DNA from 4 places in the Spirillospora sp. NPDC047418 genome. Region 1 is predicted to be linked to each of the others. Evidence: riboswitches for the same ligand, from Rfam matches in the RefSeq annotation. Region 1 holds a riboswitch; each other region holds the start of a gene.
What was found. A riboswitch is a leader RNA that binds a small molecule or an ion and turns the genes downstream of it on or off. The one in region 1 is predicted to bind cyclic di-AMP.

Region 1 (4,769 bases):
GCGCCAGAGCTGCGATCTGATCGTGAGCGGCCTGGCCCTCCACCACTGCGACAACCCTGAAAAGCGGGCGCTGGTTCCCCGCGCGCTGCGCTGGCTCCGCCCGGGAGGACGGTTGGTGATCGCCGACCTGATGCCCGACCGGACGCGGTCCGCCGGTAGGCGCCGACAGTTCCTGAGCGATTCGGGGTCCTGCGGAAGAGGGCGAATCGATCGCAGCGCCGGCCGGTTCTTCCGGTCGACGCTCCACACTCTCCGCGAGACGACAGCGACTGGAGAGTTCTGGGTGGAGGCCTTCGAGGACGCCGGGTTCCGCACCGTAGGGCACCGTCAGCCGGTACCGGGCGTCGGAGTGGTGTGGGGCACCGTCGAGCCGAATTGATCTCGGCACGCGCTAGCGAGAGAAAACTACTATGGACTGTAGTATGCAGAGCCGATCCAGCAGGCGGGACGTCGGAAGGCGGTAGATCATGCCCGGGCAGCGCTTCGGCGACCTGGAGGCCGCGGTCATGGACCGGATGTGGTCCTATGGCCGCCCCGCCAACGTCCGCGAGGTCCTTGAAGACCTTCAGCGTGAGCGGTCGATCGCCTACACCACGGTGATGACCGTGATGGACAACTTGCACAAGAAAGGATGGCTGCGTAGGAAGCGCGTCGGGCGCGCTTATGAGTACGAGGCGGTCGCCTCGCGAGAGGGCTACACGGCCAAGCTCATGCGTGAGGCGCTTGCGACCAGCAGCAACCAGGCCGCAGCGCTCGTCCACTTCCTGTCCGACTTGTCGCCAGAGGAAAGCGAAGCCCTGCAAGCGGCTCTTAACGTCGTGAAGCCGCGGGATACCACGTGACCGCGGTCGCCACCCTCCTCGCCTATGCGGCGCTGCTGGGAATCCTGGGTCCCCGGCTGCTGCGCGCCCGCGGATGGGCCGACCGGGCTCCACGGCTCGGTGTGCTCGCCTGGCAGGCGGCCGGAGCGTCCGTCATCGCCGCGGTGGTCCTCGCCGGCCTGATGCTCGTGGTGCCGATCGTCCGGGCACCGCACGGCCTGGCGGACCTGCTGGCGGCATGCCGCCTGATGCTGCGCGTGCACTACGAGGTCCCGCCACAGCCGGTCGCGGGCTACGCCGGGCTCTTCGTGGCCTGCGGCGTCCTGCTCTGGACGGCCGGACATGTCCTGACCGCCTTCATCGCGACCGCGCTTCAGCGGCGCCGACACATGCAGACGCTCACCATGGTGGCCCGCCGCCGCCGGGACCTGGGCGCCCTGGTCGTCGATTACGATCAGCCGCTGGCCTACTGCCTGCCAGGACGCCGACGCTGTGTCGTGCTGAGCACGGGGGCGCTCGAACGGCTTCCCGAGGATCAGCTGTCCGCGGTCCTCGCCCACGAGCGCGCGCATCTGGCGGGCCGCCACGATCTCGCGATCAACCTCGCCGTGGCATTCGGCCGTGCGTTCCCCACCGTACCGCTCCTCCGCGCCGCCAGGGCGGAGGTTCCCAGGTTGCTGGAGTTGCTGGCCGATGACGTGGCCGCCCGCAAACACGACCGCGTCACCCTCGCGGCGGCGCTGGTGGCCGTCGCCGGCGGCCGGACGCCGACCATGGCCATGGGGGCGGGCGGTGGCACGGCACTTCTGCGGGTCCGCCGCCTTCTCGCGCCCCACGATCCCCTGTCCCGCGCAGGACGTCTCACCGGCAGCATCGGTATCGCCCTGCTTGTGACGCTGCCGCTGGCTCTCGCTGCCAACCCGGCCATTACGGCGATCCTCGAACGCCACTGCCACTTTCCGGTGTAACGGCCGAGCCGGGGTCACAACCCGACGGGGCCGGCCTGGTATGCGTAGATGCACGGCGTCGCCCTCTTCGACCCCATATCTGCTTCTCCACGGGCGAAGGACCACGCCCGGATGGACGTGCACTGCCGGACAGCTCGTATAGGTGACGATGACGTCGACCGGCTGGCCGTCCGAGATCCCCAAACAAACTCGGACGGTCCAGTTCCTGGCCCCGGTCCCACGAAGGATGGCGCTGCACCGCTATCGACCCGCACGGGAGCATCTCCCCGCTCGGGTTGAACTTGCGGCAGCGTCCCAAGGCACGTCCCTCTACTACTTCGTCGAATAGTAGAGGGTGGGTGCGGGGCGTCCGGTGGGCTGGCCACAGGGATGGCAGCACAAAGACGTCCCCGTCACCCCGGGGGCGGGTGACGGGGACGCGGTACGGGGGGTTCGGCGCGCGGTGGTCAGGCCACGCGGACGCCGCCGGCGAACGGGCGGCCGGAGATCGAGCTGATCTTGACGACGTCGCCGGTCTGCGGGGCGTGGACCATCTTGCCGTTGCCGATGTACATGCCCATGTGGTGGAGGTCGCTGTAGAAGAAGACCAGGTCGCCGGGCTTGAGCTGGCTCTGGGAGACACGCGTGCCAGCGGTGAACTGGCTGCCGGTGTAGTGGGGGAGGCTGATGCCGACCTGGGCGTAGGCGTACAGCGTCAGTCCCGAGCAGTCGAAGCCCTTGATGTTGGCGCCCTGGGCGGTGCCGTAGGACGGGCCCGACGCATTGCCGCCGCCCCACGAGTACGGAACGCCGCGCTGGCTCAGGGCCGCCCTGACCGCCCCCATGGCCTTGGCCGAGGCCCCACCTGGATCAACGTTCGGGGCGGGTCCCGCGCTGGTGCGTCCGCCGGACCCAACGCCCAGCTTGGCTTCGACCTTCTTCAGCTTGGTCTGGAGCTCCTTACGCTTCTTCTTCGCCTCGTCGGTGAGCTCGCGCACCTGCTTCGCGCGTGCTTCAGCCGACTTGCGGGATCGTTCCGCGGATTGCATCGTCTGGAGCAGGTGGGCGACACGGGTGCTGTCCTGGCGGGCGAAGTAGTTGAGCGTGGCCGACTTGTCCAGCACGGCCTGTGGGTCGTCCGCTGAGGCGAAGGCGACCGCCGGGTCCGTCGGACCGTTCTTGTAGCTGTCGGCGGCGAGCTTGACGATCCGGTCCCGGGCCTCGTCCAGCGCCTTCTTCTGGCGGACGGCGTTGCCCTCGGCCACCTTGGCGGCGCGCTGCGCCTGCTGCAGGCGCACGCGCAACCCGTTGTACTGCTCGCTGAGCTTCTCCGCCTCGTCGGCGAGCTTCTTCTGCTGAGCAGTCAGCTCTTTGCGGGTCGGCTTGGGCTCTGCCCAAGCGGGCGGGGGAGCCACGAGCGTCGCGGAAACGGCGATCGATGCCGTCCATGCCGTGCTCATGATGAACCGGCGGCGGATCGGCGTTCTCTCTCCGGCAGCTCGTCGCTGCATGCACTGTCCTCTCCAGTACGCCTACCGGGTGAGCTGGCGGGTTCGGGCCGGAGTCGCCCTACCGCTCGGGGGAGCGGATTCACCCCAGTGGAAAACGGTTCCCCGGTTCCTCGGACGGCGCGGGGCCGCGGGATTCGGCGTGGCCACCGCTGTCCCCGGCGGGGACACCCCACGATGGCTCCTACGGAGCGTAGGAGATAGCGGCCTCATTCGCCACCCAAGCGGCCGATTGCGACAAACCGCCTCTGGAGTCTCAACGATGTGTTAATGACCGGCCGGTAAGGGACGGCCTCAGCAGATCTCGGACAGCTGCACGATGGTCGCGGCGGCGACCAGGAGGGGCGTGGCGACGGCGATGGTGACGAAGGCGGAGGCTGCCGCCCTGGCCGCCCGGCGCGGCTTCACCGCCTCGGCGGACTCCAGCCGCAGCACTCGTTCCGTGAGCGCCCCTGTGGAGGGGCCCGCGGCGCCGAGGGCGCCTGCCACACCTGGTGTCGCCGCGAGCCGGCACAGGGCGTCGACGAGCGTCCGCCTGCCACAGGCCCGGGCCGCCGCGTCGTCCGCGGCCATCTCCAGCAGCAGCGGCAGGGTCTTCTTCGCCCGGCGGACGGTCGGCAACCAGGGCAGGAGCGCGTAGGCGAGGTCGAGGATGAGTAGCATCGTGTGGTGCCGCTGACGTAGATGCGTCCGTTCGTGGACCAGGACAGCGCCGAACTCTTCGGGAGTGAGGGTCTCCTGCGTGCCGGTGCTTACCACGATCGCGCGCTGTCGGGCGGGGAGCGAGTACGCCACGGGGACGGGGTGGTCGAGGACGAGTACGTCGTCGTGCCGTCCATGCTCCTTGGCGACGAGCCGGAGCATCTCCCAGTGCCGGCGCCGGTGCCGCACGGCTCGTCTGAGCCGCGGCAGGCTGCGGACGAGCCTAGAGCAGCAGGCCGTCAGCAGCACCAGGCTCGCGGCCGCTGCCATGATGATCGCCTCGTCGCCGTGGTGCGGCAGGCAGTTGCGCAGCCACTCCAACAGGCCGTGGCCGGGCGCCGGCGGCGACAGCAGCGCCACCGCGACGATCCCGATGTCGGCGATGAAGGTGCCGGCCAGAGCCGCGAACCAGCAGGCGATGGCGATCCCCGGATGCGCGGCGGGGCGGCGGAGCCGATCGAGGGCGGGCCCCGCCAGGCAGCCCAGCAGGACCGCCGTGGACACCAGACTGATCACGAGGTAGATCACGCCGTCATTCCCCCTGCTCGCCGGACGTCCGTTGGCGCAGGGCGTCCAGCAGGTGGCGCGCGTCCTCAGGCGGGACGGCTTCGGCGAACCTCGCCAGGATGCTGCCGTGGTCGTCGGACTCGGTGAGCGCGTCGAGCATCAACTCGACCGCGTACTCCTCCCGCGCGCGGGTGGGGGCGTAGCGGAAGGCCGTCCCGTCGGGGGTGCGCCGCAGCAGCCCCTTCTGCGCCAGCCTCTCGGCCACGGTCTGGACGGTGTTGTAG
Region 2 (4,769 bases), on a different contig from region 1:
TCGTCCAGGCCAACGCGGAGCGCCGCGTCCTGCTCACCCAGGACCGCGGCCTCCTGCGGCGCCGGGCGCTGTGGTTCGGCGCCTACGTCCGCGGCTCCCGGCCGGACGACCAGCTCCGCGACCTGCTCGACCGGTTCGCGCCCGTCCTGCACCCGTGGACCCGCTGCACGGCCTGCAACGGCGAGCTGGTCCCGGTCGACAAGAGCGAGGTCGAGAGCCGCCTGGAGGCGGGGACGCGCCGCAACTACGACGTCTACGGCCGCTGCGCCGACTGCGGGCAGGTCTACTGGCGCGGCGCGCACGGCGGCCATCTGGAGGAGATCGTCCAGGACGCGACGCGGCTGGCCGACGCCGCACGGGGCGAGCGCGGCCCGCGGGCCGCCGTGACGGAGAGGGGCTGATCGCGATCGATCTCGTGGTCGTGGGTGCGGCGATCATCGCGGACGGACGGCTGCTCAGCGCGCAGCGGGCCGAGCCGCCGCACATGGCGGGCGGCTGGGAGCTGCCGGGCGGAAAGGTCGATCCGGGCGAGTCGGACGAGGACGCCCTGGTCCGCGAGTGCCACGAGGAACTGGCGATCAAGGTCCGGCTGCGCCGCCGCGTCGGCGGCGACTGGCGCCTGAGCGAGAAGGCGGTCCTCCGCATCTGGACGGCCGAGATCATCGAGGGAGAACCCCGGCCCCTGGAACACCTGGCCCTACGCTGGCTGGCCCCGCACGAGCTCTACGAGGTCGCCTGGCTCCCCGGCGACCGCCCCGTCATAGACCAACTCGCCCAAGAGGGCCTGACCTAGCCCCCCAGACGCCCACGACCGGAGCCCGGAACGGGCGGGCCGGCGTGTCCAACGACATCAACCGGCGCAGCAACCACGCAACGACCCAAGCGTCGCGATCGCGACCGAAGGCAGGTTCGAGCGGAGCGAGAACCTGATCGCGCAGCGAGCCGCCAGGCGAGTCGGATGCGATGCAGCGATCGCACGTGTTCTTCGACGATGGAGGGCCGCCAGGCCCGAAGGAGGAGAAAAATACCAAAAAAACGCCGGGGGCTTCCTACCGCGCCGCAGGAAGCCCCCGACGATCGAGGGGCCGCGTGGGAGGGCCGGTCAGGAGATGCGGTTGGCGCCCGCGTAGTCGGAGCGGTCGGAGAGCTTGGAGATCTTCACCACGTCGCCGGTCTGCGGGGCGTGCAGGTACTTGCCGTCGCTGAGGTAGATGCCCATGTGGTGGAGGTTGCCGCCGAAGTAGACCAGGTCGCCGGAGCGGAGCGCGCCGCGGGACACCTTCGTGCCGAGCTGGTACAGGTCGCCGGTGTAGTGCGGGAGGCCGGACCTGCCGACCTGGGCGTAGGCCCAGACGACGAGGCCGGAGCAGTCGAAGCTGCTCGGGCCGGCGGCGGCCCACACGTACGGGGAGCCGATCTTGCCGTACGCCTTGCGGGCCATCTTGGCGGGCAGGCCGGAGCCCTTGATCGTCGCGCTGAGGCCGGTGCGGGGGTCGCGGGCGCTCGTGGTGGTCAGCTTGTCGAGGCGCTTCATCACCTCGGTGACCTTGGCCTTGGCGTCCGCGCGCGCCTTCTTGGCGTCCTCCCAGGCCTTCTGGACCTGCGCGGTCTTGGCCTCGGCGGTGCGCTGCGCGGCCTCGGCCCGGTCGATCTGCTTCTTCAGGGCCTGGACGGCGGCGGCCTGGTTCTGGGTGAGGTAGGCGCGCTCGGACAGCCCCTCCGGGGAGCCGTCGGCACCGAAGATCGCGTCGGGGGCGCCGGCCATGTAGGTGGCGGCGGCCATCCGCCCGAGCTGCTCGCGGGCCGGGCCGGCCTGGGCGCGCAGTGTCTCCGCCGCCCTGGTGGCGTCCCGCTGGGCCTTCTGCGCAGCCTTCCAGTCCACCCGCGCCTTGTTGAACTTCTCGGTGAGGATCTCGGCCTCTTCGTTCAGCGCGTCGAGGCTCTTGCGCAGGCCCTGCTCCGTGGTCGGGGTGGGGGTCGGCGCGGTCGCGGCCGCGGTGAGCGCGAACGGTCCGGCGGCGTGCGCGGCGACGGGCGCGGTGGCGCCGAGGCCGATCAGGAGCATGGTGGCCGCGGTGGCGGCGGGCGCGACGCGGCGCCGCCGGTGGGGGTCCGGTGCCAAGCCGGTGTTCTCCTCTCCTCGCGCGCCTACCGGGTTAGCTGACGGGTTCGGGCCAGGAGTCGCCCTACGGCGCGCGCTCGCGGCGGGCGCCGATTCACCCCAGGGAGGTGGGTCCCCGGTTCTCCCGGCGTGCGGGAGATTCGGCGTTCCGGACGCAGCCCCGGGGGGTGGGGCTTCGGACGACCGGATCTCGGGAAGATTACAAAGGATCGGCAAAGTACGCGAATCGGGGCCCGTGTGAAGCCCGCTGACGGGTGTGACGGACGCGCTCGGGATGGGCGGCGCGCGGCGGCGCGTAGAATGGAGTGCTGCCGTGGTTCTGCGGCGTCTCCCTGAAATCTCACACAAGGTAACCCGCATGCCCATCTCCACGCGCGACGACCTCCGTAACGTAGCGATCGTCGCCCACGTCGACCACGGAAAGACGACGCTGGTCGACGCCATGCTCTGGCAGTCCGGGGCCTTCCGCGAGAACCAGGACGTCGACGACCGCGTCATGGACTCCAACGACCTGGAGCGCGAGAAGGGCATCACGATTCTCGCGAAGAACACGGCCGTCCGGCACAACGGGCTGACGATCAACATCATCGACACGCCCGGCCACGCCGACTTCGGCGGCGAGGTCGAGCGCGGGCTGTCCATGGTGGACGGCGTCGTCCTGCTGGTGGACGCCAGCGAGGGCCCGCTCCCGCAGACCCGGTTCGTGCTGCGCAAGGCGCTCGAGGCGAAGCTGCCGGTGATCCTGGTCGTGAACAAGACCGACCGTCCCGACGCCCGCATCGACGAGGTCGTGGACGAGACGTACGAGTTGTTCATCGACCTCGACGCCGACGAGGAGCAGATCGACTTCCCGATCGTGTACGCCTCCGGCCGGGCCGGGCGGGCCTCGCTCGACAAGCCCGCGGACGGGGAGATGCCGGACTCGGCCGACCTGGAGCCGCTGTTCACGGTCATCACCGACACGATCCCGGCGCCGTCCTACGACCCGGACGCGCCGCTGCAGGCGCACGTGACGAACCTGGACGCCTCCAGCTACCTCGGCCGGATCGCGCTGTGCCGGGTGCGCGCCGGGACGATCAAGAAGGGCCAGCCGGTCGCCTGGTGCCGGCACGACGGCAGCATCGAGAAGGTGAAGATCACCGAGCTGCTGATGACGGACGCGCTCACCCGCAAGCCCGCCGACGACGCGGGCCCGGGCGACATCATCGCCATCGCCGGCATCCCGGACATCATGATCGGCGACACCATCGCCGACCCCGACGACCCGCGCCCGCTGCCGCTGATCACGGTGGACGAGCCCGCGATCTCGATGACGATCGGCACCAACACCGGGCCGATGGCGGGCCGCGAGAAGGGCACCAAGGTCACCGCCCGCATGGTCAAGGACCGGATCGACCGCGAGCTGGTCGGCAACGTGTCGATCAAGGTGCTGCCGACCGAGCGCCCGGACGCCTGGGAGGTGCAGGGCCGCGGCGAGCTGGCCCTCGCGATCCTCGTCGAGAACATGCGCCGCGAGGGCTACGAGCTGACCGTCGGCAAGCCGCAGGTCGTCGCGAAGACCATCGACGGCAAGAAGCACGAGCCGGTCGAGCGGCTCACCGTCGACATCCCCGAGGAGCACCTCGGCGCCGTCACGCAGCTGATGGCGGTCCGCAAGGGCCGCATGGAGCACATGACGAACCACGGCACCGGCTGGGTCCGGATGGAGTTCCTCGTCCCGGCCCGCGGCCTGATCGGGTTCCGCACCGAGTTCATGACCGAGACGCGCGGCACCGGCATGGCGCACCACGTCTTCGAGGTCTACGAGCCCTGGTTCGGCGAGCTGCGCACCCGGCCGTCGGGCTCGCTGGTCGCCGACCGGTCCGGTGTCGCGACCGCGTACGCGATCACGAACCTGCAGGAGCGCGGCACGTTCTTCGTCGGGCCGACCACCGAGGTGTACGAGGGCATGATCGTCGGGGAGAACTCCCGCGCCGACGACATGGACGTCAACATCACCAAGGAGAAGAAGCTCACGAACATGCGGTCGTCCACCGGCGACGAGCTGGAGCGGCTCACCCCGGCGCGCCTCCTGTCGCTGGAGGAGGCGCTGGAGTTCTGCCGCGAGGACGAGTGCGTCGAGGTGACGCCCGGGAACGTCCGCATCCGCAAGGTCGTGCTGGACGCCAAGGAGCGCGAGCGCACGCGCGCCCGCACCAAGCGCGCCGGGTAACGGCCCCGCCGCCGCGTGAAAGAGGCGGCCCCGCGGTTCTCGGAACCGCGGGGCCGCCTTCTCACGTGCCGTTACTTGAGCTGGACGGTCCCGGTCACGTCGGCGGCCAGGCGGAGCTGGTCGCCGTTGCGGAGCGGCGCCTCGACGCCGCGGGGGAGCCGCTCGCCGTTGACGAACGTCCCGTTGGTGGAGCCCTCGTCCCGCACCCAGGCCGTGCCGGACGGGTCGAGCCAGACCGTCGAGTGGCGCCGCGACACGTTGTCGTACTGCGTGAACGTGGCGGCGACCGGCGACTGGCCCACGTCCCGGCCGAGCACGAGGTGCTGGCCGACGGACACCTTCAGTTCACCGGTCGGGAACTGCAGGCGCAGGACGGGCGTGCCCTGCTTGGGCAGCGGACGCAGGCACGAGTCGCACTGCGCGGCGCCCGGGTTG
Region 3 (4,769 bases), on a different contig from region 1:
CGAACTTCGACTGGGCCTTGACCCCGGCGCCGATCGTGCCCAGGGCCGGGAAGTCCGCACCCTCGGGCGTCGACGAGTATTCGGGCGTGTCACCGAACAGGAGGTGCCCTGCGCGGTGGCCGACGCAGACGGCGGATGCGGTGACGGTGAACTGGTGCCCTTGGCTTCCGCACAGGAACCCGTCAGGGAACAGGCCATTGCTCGTCGCGCCGTGGCTCTGCACGACGATCACCTTGTCGTATCCGGCGAGCTGGCCGGACTCGACCTTCTTGGAGAAGAAGCAGCCGCCCCGGACGAAGACGGCGACATCGGCGCCGGTGGTCGCCTTGGACGGGACCTCGGCGCGGTCACTGGTGCCGTTGCCGTCGACGTCCTCTTCGCACCGCTCCCGGCCCAGACGGTCTTGGCGCCTTCGAAGGTCTTGCCGGGCAGCGTGTCGATCTGGACCGTCCAGTCGAACTGGCCTGCGCCGTAGGTGCCGGCATTCGGCCCAGCGGTGATCTGGAAGGACGTCCGGGTGGGGGAGAAGTCCTCGTCGGTGCCGACGATGAACCGGTTGTTGCGCGTCCATTCGGCCTGGTGGCCGTTGCCTTCCGGCGGGCTGAAGCCGAGGAGCTTCTCGGGGTCCGGGTAGTCGGAGTCGTTGACGAAGACCGGCTTGGCCGGGTTGTCGAGATTGAGGATCACCCAGCCTGCGTCCCAGTACGACAGCAGCCCCAGCCAGTGGCCCCTGATCTTCTTGACGACCATGTCGTGCAGGAAGACGGTCTCTCCGTTGGCCAGGGGTTTCTGGGCGCCGGGCCAGTCGGTGAGGCTCGTCTCGGCGATCAGCGTCGGGTTGGACGGGTCGGTGATGTCCATGATGTCGACGTCGCTGGTGGCCTGTTCCTCGTCGTCGGAGATCATGGCGTAGACGTGGCGCCCGGCCTGCCAGGCGAAGACGCTGTGCTCCTGACGAGCCGTCGGCAGTTCGCCGTCGTTGGTGTCCCCTCGCCGATCGCCAGTGGGACGATGTGGCGCGGGTCGGTCACGTCGTAGATAGACATCCCGCCGACCTGTGATCCCGTGTCCGAGCAGATCTCGTTGTTGGTCACCAGGATGTCGCCCTTGAACGCGGCGGTTCGCATCTTGATGACCTGCATCCCCTCACCCGGATATGACCCCGCCGGGAACTCGGTGAAGGAGACCTCCTTCGGCTTCGCCGGGTTGGAGATGTCGACCGTGTAGAAGCCGCCCTTCCCGCATGGGTCGGTGTTGAGGCGCCGAGCCGCCAGGTAGGCGTGGTCGCCGCTGACGGCTAGGTCGGCGATGTGTCCCGGCCGGTCCTGGCCGGTCGCGCCGCTGACGTCGAGTTCGCCGACCAGCTTCACGTTCTTGCTGGAGCCGGGGAGGTGCCCTTCGCTTCCACCGTGCTGGTCGTCGGCTTCACGGCCGCCGCTCTCGGGATCGGCGGAACCTCCATTGATCTTCGTCTTGGCGGTTGGTGGCGTGGGGCTGGCGGCTGCGTCCCCGAGACCGCTCATGGCGATCGTCAGGGTGGTGGCCAGGGGGATCGCCCATGGGCCCTGCGCATGTCTCACCTCTCGTCGGTGGACCTGATCATCGGGTGGCATGCCTGGGTCGGCGCCCCCGGCAGCCGGCGATCAGACATGCCGTCCGGACCGTACTCCTACGCAATGTAGGAGGAAAGGTGTGACTCCAATACGGCCGCCCGAAAGCCCTCCTGAGATCTCGACCGCTGCTCCTCCGTGAGCGAAAGCCGAGTTGTTTCAGTACGGAGGGTTACGCGTCGAAGCGGTTGGCGTCAGCGGAGCAACCTGGGGGAGACGACCTTGGCGACGTCCTTGCGGAGGCTCGGGAGGGTGGGGGCGAACTTGTAGCCGCAGCAATCGGTGTCGTTGAACTTCATGTGCGGGACGATGGCCTCATACGGGTTGAGGTCGTACTGCTCGCACAGCCAACCGCAGACCTTGACCAGGGAATCGCGCAGTCGTTGCGGAGGCAGGACGGTGTTGTAGGTGCCTTCGCACTCGATGCCCACGGTGTCGGCGTTCGCGCCTCTCACGTGCGTGCCGACTACCATCTCGCCCCGTTCGGCCGCCGCGAGGCTGCCCGTACGACCCTCCAGGATGTGGCCTCCCCGGCTGATGGTGAAGTGCTGTCCGGTGTCGCCCCATCCTCGTCCCTTGTGCGCATTCTGGATCGCGCGTGCGAGGCGCTCTGCCCGTGCGAGCGAGTAGTCGTCGACGTTGTCGGTGAAGGTGTGGTGCACGACGATGTACTTGGGAGGACGCCGGCGGACGGTCGCGGTTCTTTCCGGCTTGCCGGCCCCCCACTCTTTGGTCGGGTGGATCAGCGGAGACTTGGCGGATGCCGTGCGTGCGTTCCGGGAGGCGCGAGATCGCCTGCCCCCGGCCGCGCCCTCCTTGCCACTCGCGGCGGCTCGTTGCGCTGTCCGCGCCGGAGGCGAGCCCCGCATTTCCTGGACGCCGAATGCCGCGCCGGCCGCGAGGAGGCCGCCCAGAAGGAGAGTTCGGCGAGGTACGGCGCCGTTCGTGGAGCCGTCGGCGCGATGCCGTCCGTCGTAGTTCATCGGAATTCCTCCGAGGGGATCGCCCCACGGCGCGGCCAATGTCATGGGAATGGCATGCCGAAGGGCAGGCGGAAGTCGCCGCCTGTGGTCAGCAGGGGATAGTGCGTGCACTAACGCATGCGGGGCCTGCCCCGGCTGGAGCCGTGGACAATGAAGGTCAAATGAATTAGTTGCGCACGTGCACGCTACGAGGAAGACGCTGCATCAGCATGCGTGGGGATGGTCCTCGTCAGACGATCGGAATCAACAGAGTCTGCGGTTCTGCTGTCTTCCGGCGCTCTACGCTGTGCCAGGTCAGGTGCCCGGACGGCTGACCGTTCGGGAGTCAGGCGCAGGACGGTCGGCAACTGGGGGAGCGTACTGCCTTTTCACGCTTTCTCCTCTCCTTGACTGCCTACCGGGTTAGCTGACGGGTTCGGGCCAGGAGTAGGCCCTACCGCGGCCTTGGTCGCGGATTCACCCCAAGAAGGATGGGTCCCCGGCTTCCAGGGCGTCGGGCGCCATGGAATTAGGCGTTCGGCCGGTCGCCTGTGGAGCGGCGTTCCCTGGCCGACTACTAGGCAAGTTAGTACATGGAGCTCCGTGCGTCCAAGTCGGCAAAGGTAAAATTCAATAGTGATCTACGCCGGGCCACTCCGCCCGAGGCTGGGTCTTCGCCTGTGAGTGACGCGGGTTCCGGGATGGGAGCTCCAAGGGAGCGGGTCGCTCGTGCGCCATCGATTCCGAGCTTGGCTCAGGGATGAAGTGAGCCATACGGGACTTTGGCGGGGTCTCGTCCTACGACACGTAGGAGATGGCTACAGTATGTGATGTGTACCTAACTCAGCGTGCTTCGCAGGGGTGCGGCCCCTCGTCAGGAGGCGGTCTGTCGCTCCTGCTGGTCACGCTGTCCGCGCTCCACTTCGTGCTCTGCCTGCCTGGTCTGCACTCAGAAGAATCGGCTGGGACGGCGGGGCGCACGGTACCCTCTGCCGCCTTGAGTGCCCACGCCGACGGTCAGCCTGGCAACTCGGGCGGAGCGGCGACGAAGAGCCTTCCTCCCGAGCCGCATGATGACTGCGGAGATTCGACGGCTCTCCCGTCCGAGGGCAGCCGGGTTGTCATGCTTCTCATTGCCGCGTTCCTCGGACTCGCCATCCTCTTGGTGAGGGGAGAGCGAGATGCGGCAGCGATGTTCCTGCGGAGTTCCTGTGCCGCGTTGCGTCGACGATGCGTACCGCCTCGCCCCAACGGGACCCGTCTCCTGAACCTGATCTGCCTGGCGCGGCTGTGATCGGCCAGGTCATGCGCCCTTGTCGATGACGGAATAGCGGAGGACGAAGTTCTCCGATCTTCCTCCTCGGCATGCCCGCTGAGGGACAACCGGCGACGACCGCCTCGCAACCACATCCGCGCTGCTGAGCTGAGCCTTCAGGAGAGAACGTTGGACGCGATCGATCTGCACGTACCAGGGCAATCGAAGGGCTTTGGTGCTTCCCGAGGGACGGGAGCCGGCACCTGCCGGTCGCCTGCGCGCCTGGTCGGGAACACTCCCGTCCTCTGGATTCCGGATCTGTCCGGAGGGAGCACGAACGGCTTCTGGGCCAAGATCGAAGGCACGAATCCGGGCGGGATCAAGGACCGTCCGGCCCTCCACATGGTCGCCCGCGCCCGGGAGCGCGGCGATCTAGCCTCAGGAACGCCGATCATCGAATCCACCAGCGGCACGCTCGGGCTCGGCCTGGTACTCGCCGGGATCTCCTACGGCCATCCCGCCACGCTCGTTACGGACCCGGGAATGGAGCCGCTGATGGTCAACCTGCTGCGCGCGCACGGCGCGACGGTCGACGTGGTGGCGGAACCCCATCCCACGGGCGGCTGGCAGGAGGCGCGTCGGCGACGCGTCCAGGAGCTGCGGGAACGGCAGGCGGACGCCTACTGCCCGGACCAGTACAACAACCCCGACAACGTCGCCGCCTACGAAGGGCTCGCGCTCGAACTGGCCGGCCAACTCGGCCAGGTGGACGCGCTCGTCTGCAGTGTCGGCACCGGCGGTCACAGCGCCGGGACCTCTCGGGTTCTGCGCCGGATGTTCCCGGAACTGCGGGTCGTCGGGGTCGACACGGTCGGGTCCACCATCTTCGGGCAGCCGGCGAGGCCGCGGCTCATGCGCGGCCTTGGAAGCAGCATCTACCCG
Region 4 (4,769 bases), on a different contig from region 1:
CGCCGCGCGGCGTCCGGGTGAAGTTCAGCGCCCCCGGCCAGACCGCGGACGAGCTGATCGGCGAGCTGGTGCGGGCCGAGCCGCCGGGCCGTCCGGTCGTGGTGGTGTCGTCGGACCGGGAGGTCGCCGACGCGGCCCGCCGCGCGCAGGCCCGGCCGTGCCCCTCCACCCTGCTGCTGCGGCGGCTGGGCCGGTCATAAGGAACCCATAAGGCCCCGATAAGGGACGGGTCGCTCCCCGTGATCAGAATGTCACAAAAAAGAGACAATGATCGCCGATGTCAATCAAAGAGTGACGAATCGGTTGTGACGGTTGTTGCCCGTCGCTAGTGTCGTCGGCTGACGTCGTGGACGAGAGGGGCGAGACCGACCGTGGCCAAAGATCTCATCGGGGCACCAGCACAGGGGCGCGACCGGAGAGGCGGCCTGGCGAGCAGAGCCGCCTCCCGACGCCTGGCGGCCGTCGCCGCCCTGAGCCTGACGGCCTCCCTGACCTACGTCCCGGTGGCGGCGCACGCCGAGCCGAAGCCGACCAAGGCGCAGGCCCAGAAGAAGCTCAACAAGCTCAACGAGCAGATGGACCAAGAGGTCGAGAAGTACAACCAGAACAACGAGAAGCTCAAGGTCGCCAAGAAGAAGTACAGCATGTCGACGAAGGCGGCCAAGCAGGAGCAGGCGACCTTCGACGAGCAGCGCTCCAAGATCGCCCAGATGGCGGCCGCCGCCTACAAGAACGGCGACTCCGCCGACGTCACGGGCTTCGTGGGCAGCAAGGACCCGCAGGCGATCCTCGACCAGGCGGCCGTCTTCTCCCACCTGTCGCACGAGCGCAGCTCCCAGCTCACCCAGTTCCTCGCGACCGCCCAGCGGCTCCGCCGGGAGCAGGCGCAGGCCAAGGCGGCCTACGACGAGGTGAAGCAGAAGCAGGACGAGCTGTCGAAGAAGAAGAAGGAACTCAACGACAAGGTCAAGAAGCAGAAGGCGCTGGTGCGCAGCCTCGGCGGCGGCACGTCGTCCTCCGGCGGCGGAGGCGGGGGCGGCGCCACCTACAACGGCCCGGCCAGCGGCTCGGCCCGCACCGCGATCGACTTCGCCTACGCCCAGTACGGGGACCCCTACCACTGGGGCTCCGAGGGACCGGACCAGTGGGACTGCTCCGGCCTGACCATGAAGGCGTGGGCGGCCGCGGGCGTCAACATCACCCGCACCACCAACTCCCAGTGGGCCGCGACCAAGCGGGTCGCCAAGAGCGACCTCCAGCCGGGCGACCTGGTGTTCTTCAGCGGCCTCGGCCACGTCGGCCTGTACGTGGGCAACGGCAAGATGATCCACGCTCCCAGCAGCGGCAAGACCGTCACGGTCGTCAGCATCACCTCGGGCTACTACCTGAGCAATTACTACGGCGCCGGGCGTCCCTGACGCCCCGCCGGGCGCTCCGCTGAGGGGCGCCTGAGGGTTCTCATCGGCAACGGACCAGGGTTGACCTGGTCCGTTGTTGATTTTGGGGGGGTTTGCCTTCTGTTGGGGCTTTGGTACCTTGTCACCACCCCGGCGCCCTCCAGGCGCCGCGGCCCCGCGGCACCCACCAGGCGCCTCGGTCCCACGCGGCGCATCCAGCCGCCGCGTGTCAGGCGGCGCGAGCCACGCGCCGCTCCCCCCGGGCGGCACGCTCCACGCGTCGCCCCGCGGCACCCGAACGGTGCCGCAGCGGTCCCGTCGTGGACCGCGGCCGGTCCGGCCACCGTGTGCACGCCCGCAGCGTGCATGGCGCTGAGAGCGCGTCCACGGCGGATCTCCGGGCCAGGCTCCGGACGCTCCCGGCAACGGGCCGTCCGCCCACAACATCAGCGCCGCTCGTTCGCACGCGGGAGACAGGTCCCGCGCCGGGCCCCATCTCGCCCCCAGGATCGCAGCGGCAGCGCCGAATCCGCCTCAGCGCGGAACCGGGGACCCACACCGCCGGAGTCCGGGACACCTCCCGGACGGGCATTCCGGCACCCGGGGTGAATCGGTGCGCCTCTACCGGCCCCGTTCCGGTGGAGCCCGCCGTAGGGCCAGCTTCCACGCCCGAACCCGTCAGCTAACCCGGTAGGCGTCTGGAAGAGCGAAGGAGTGAGTTCCGCAGCGTTTCCTGGGCGTGGCCGCCCATCGGACGGCCACGCCCGGAACACCCCTGCCCTCCGCGGACGCGACCGTCCGGCGGAGACCCATCCGAACCGGCGTGCCCGCACGCGGCACGTCACCGCCGAGTCCGCCGACGGCCGCGCACACGCGCGCCGGACGCGGAGCCGGGGACCCACTGTGTCCTTTTTCGGGGTGAATCGGCCTGCCCATGGGCGGCCGTAGGGCGGCTTCCACGCCCGAACCCGTCAGCTAACCCGGTAGGCGGCATGGAAGTCGAGGAGAGATCCCCCCGTGCCAGGCGCGCATCGCAAGAAGACCCCGGGCAAGCACCGCAAGCCCGGCTCCCTGTCCATCACCTGGCGGACGACCGGCGGCGTGATCGTCGGCGCCGCCGTTCTCGGCACCGCCGCGGCCACCGCGCAGGCGTCCGTCCTGCCGTTCGGGCCCGCCCCGGCGACCGCCGCGGCGGCCGGCGTCACCGCGGCCAAGAAGGCGGGCGGCGGCCCGTCGCACGAGTCGTCGAAGGGCTCGTCCAAGGGCTCCTCCAAGGACGGTCCGCGCAGTACGTCCAAGGCGGCGCCCAAGAAGGACGCGAAGGACGAGCCGCGGCAGGCCCCTCCCCAGAAGTCCGGGGAGTCCCGGCCCACCGCCGCGGAGGCCATCAAGATCGCCAAGTCCCAGGTGGGGATCACCGAGGACGGCGGCGGCGACACCAAGTTCCAGAAGTGGTACATGAGCACGGCCCGCGCCCAGGAGACGGTCGCCCGCGACGGCGGCTCCATCGGCGGCTACAGCGGCGCGCAGTGGTGCGACATGTTCGTCTCCTGGGTCGGCGAGCAGATCGGCTTCACCGACCAGGTCGGCAGCGACGCCTGGACGGTCGCGCACGCCAGGTGGTTCCAGCAGCACGGCCGCTGGGGCACCGAGCCGAAGCCGGGCGCGATCGTCTTCTACGCGTGGGACGGCAGCAAGGACGTCTCGCGCATCAGGCACGTCGGCATGGTGATCAAGAAGATCGACGACGGCACCGTGGAGACGGTCGAGGGCAACACCGGCAACGCCGTCAAGATCAAGAAGCGCTCCGCCGACGACATCGTCGGCTACGGGTACCCCGACTACAAGTCTTGACTGCTCCCCTCCCTGGCGGGAGGGGATCGTTCGGGTCCCCTCCCGCCCGGACCAGCATCACGCGCGCGGAGTTCTTGTCCCTGGGACGGGACGTCCCGCACGCGGTGCAGGTGTAGATGCGCTCGGACAGCGGCAGGCGGTGCTTGGCTCTCGCGCCGCAGTCGCCGCAGTCGCCGCAGTCCATCGTGGTGTACGCCGGGCCCACCAGGCGGACGTCTCGGCCGTGTTTGCGGCCCATCTCGATCAGGGCCTTCTTGGTGTCGCCGATCGCGGCGTCGGCGGCCTTGCGCGCCATCGTGCTCTTGGCGAGGAACTTGGGGCGGAAGTCCTCGACCGCGACCGCGTCATGGTCGCGCATCACCTTCTTCGCCCACTTGCGGGCGTCGTCCCGGCGCTGTCGGGCGACCTTCGTGTGCGTTTTGGCCGCCAGTTTCCGCGCCCGCCGATACCCCTTGGACTGCTTCTTGCCCGTGGGGGCGCGGCGCCGCGCCATCTGCCGCTGGTAGCGCGCCAGCCGCGCCTGTGCCTTCTTACCGTGCTCGGAGTGCGGCAGGTCGTGGTCGCCCGAGGTGGTCGTCGCGGTCTCGGTCACGCCCCAGTCCACACCCAGGACCCGTCCGGTGGCCGGCAGAGGCTCCACCCGCGCCGTCGCGACGAACGAGGCGTACCCCCGCCACAATGCCCCCCGGCCAGGTGCAGGCGCCCGTCCCGCAGTCGGAACCCGCGGCGGGTGTAGTTGAGGGTCGGATCGGTCAGGTCCCGCTTCTTGAACCGGGGCATCCCCGCCCGCTGCCGGACCGGCAAACCTTCGACGATGTCTTTGAGCGCCCTGGCCCGTGATCGGCCGAAGTCGCGGATGGGTCTGCTGCTGCGGCACCGACGTCCCCTTGCGCAGCCAGGACTTCTCGGCGCGCCACCCGGTCAACATCTTGTCCAGTTGCGCGGGCCCGCACGTGGCGCCCGCCCGATGCGCGGCCTTCGACTGGGCGACGCATTCATTCCACACCCACCGGCAGCGATCCCACTCGGCCAGCAGCGCCCGCTCGGCAGTAGACGACAGCCGCAGCCGGAACCCGAACCGGGCGTTCCCGATGCCGTGCTCGTGGTGTGCCGGTATCGCCATACCGCCGACCAGACACTGCCTCTACGTGTTCTTGACGATACTGTGAGTTACCCTTGGTGGGCGTGTCACTCCGCGGGTCCCCGCCGACGTCCGCGCACGCCGGGTCGAGCGGGCGAGACGCCGGCCGGCGCTCCCTCAACTCTGATCTCTTCTACCTACTGGAGACGGCCCTCGGCGGCACTCGGCGAGCGATCCGCGCCAGGGGGCGGATCGGCTCCCCTGCCCCGCTGAGTGGGAGGCCGGATTCCTACCCGTTCGGTCGAGGCCGGGGCATCCCCGGGGAAAGCTCGTGATGGCGCCTCCGGCGGCGCGCGCTGCATAGGATCGCGCGCATGGAGGACGATCCGGAGCGCGGCGGCCCCGTGACGCGGCGCAGGGCGCTCGCCCTGGGCGCG

Region 2: it holds a riboswitch for cyclic di-AMP, as region 1 does, so the genes downstream of both, ABZ806_RS21600 (C40 family peptidase) here and ABZ806_RS23275 (C40 family peptidase) in region 1, are expected to answer to the same signal.
Region 3: it holds a riboswitch for cyclic di-AMP, as region 1 does, so the genes downstream of both, ABZ806_RS27865 (peptidoglycan recognition protein family protein) here and ABZ806_RS23275 (C40 family peptidase) in region 1, are expected to answer to the same signal.
Region 4: it holds a riboswitch for cyclic di-AMP, as region 1 does, so the genes downstream of both, ABZ806_RS11145 (CHAP domain-containing protein) here and ABZ806_RS23275 (C40 family peptidase) in region 1, are expected to answer to the same signal.

The regions. Positions count from the first base shown of each region.
Region 1 is NZ_JBEYTW010000038.1:16,855-21,623, forward strand. Features, by position in the region: gene ABZ806_RS23260 (class I SAM-dependent methyltransferase) at 1-379, shown strand, start outside; gene ABZ806_RS23265 (BlaI/MecI/CopY family transcriptional regulator) at 468-842, shown strand; gene ABZ806_RS23270 (M56 family metallopeptidase) at 839-1,789, shown strand; gene ABZ806_RS23275 (C40 family peptidase) at 2,236-3,279, opposite strand; cyclic di-AMP (ydaO/yuaA leader) riboswitch at 3,283-3,429, opposite strand; gene ABZ806_RS23280 (M56 family metallopeptidase) at 3,571-4,506, opposite strand; gene ABZ806_RS23285 (BlaI/MecI/CopY family transcriptional regulator) at 4,511-4,769, opposite strand, start outside.
Region 2 is NZ_JBEYTW010000033.1:51,585-56,353, forward strand. Features, by position in the region: gene ABZ806_RS21590 (Mut7-C RNAse domain-containing protein) at 1-401, shown strand, start outside; gene ABZ806_RS21595 ((deoxy)nucleoside triphosphate pyrophosphohydrolase) at 407-793, shown strand; gene ABZ806_RS21600 (C40 family peptidase) at 1,103-2,122, opposite strand; cyclic di-AMP (ydaO/yuaA leader) riboswitch at 2,130-2,278, opposite strand; gene typA (translational GTPase TypA) at 2,481-4,334, shown strand; gene ABZ806_RS21610 (FHA domain-containing protein) at 4,406-4,769, opposite strand, start outside.
Region 3 is NZ_JBEYTW010000052.1:7,904-12,672, reverse strand. Features, by position in the region: gene ABZ806_RS27880 (hypothetical protein) at 1-223, opposite strand, end outside; gene ABZ806_RS27875 (hypothetical protein) at 229-906, opposite strand; gene ABZ806_RS27870 (hypothetical protein) at 903-1,580, opposite strand; gene ABZ806_RS27865 (peptidoglycan recognition protein family protein) at 1,805-2,593, opposite strand; cyclic di-AMP (ydaO/yuaA leader) riboswitch at 2,969-3,118, opposite strand; gene ABZ806_RS27860 (PLP-dependent cysteine synthase family protein) at 4,017-4,769, shown strand, end outside.
Region 4 is NZ_JBEYTW010000013.1:102,055-106,823, forward strand. Features, by position in the region: gene ABZ806_RS11135 (NYN domain-containing protein) at 1-200, shown strand, start outside; gene ABZ806_RS11140 (C40 family peptidase) at 372-1,418, shown strand; cyclic di-AMP (ydaO/yuaA leader) riboswitch at 1,909-2,109, shown strand; cyclic di-AMP (ydaO/yuaA leader) riboswitch at 2,264-2,403, shown strand; gene ABZ806_RS11145 (CHAP domain-containing protein) at 2,415-3,251, shown strand; gene ABZ806_RS11150 (RNA-guided endonuclease InsQ/TnpB family protein) at 3,193-4,374, opposite strand; gene ABZ806_RS11155 (hypothetical protein) at 4,707-4,769, shown strand, end outside.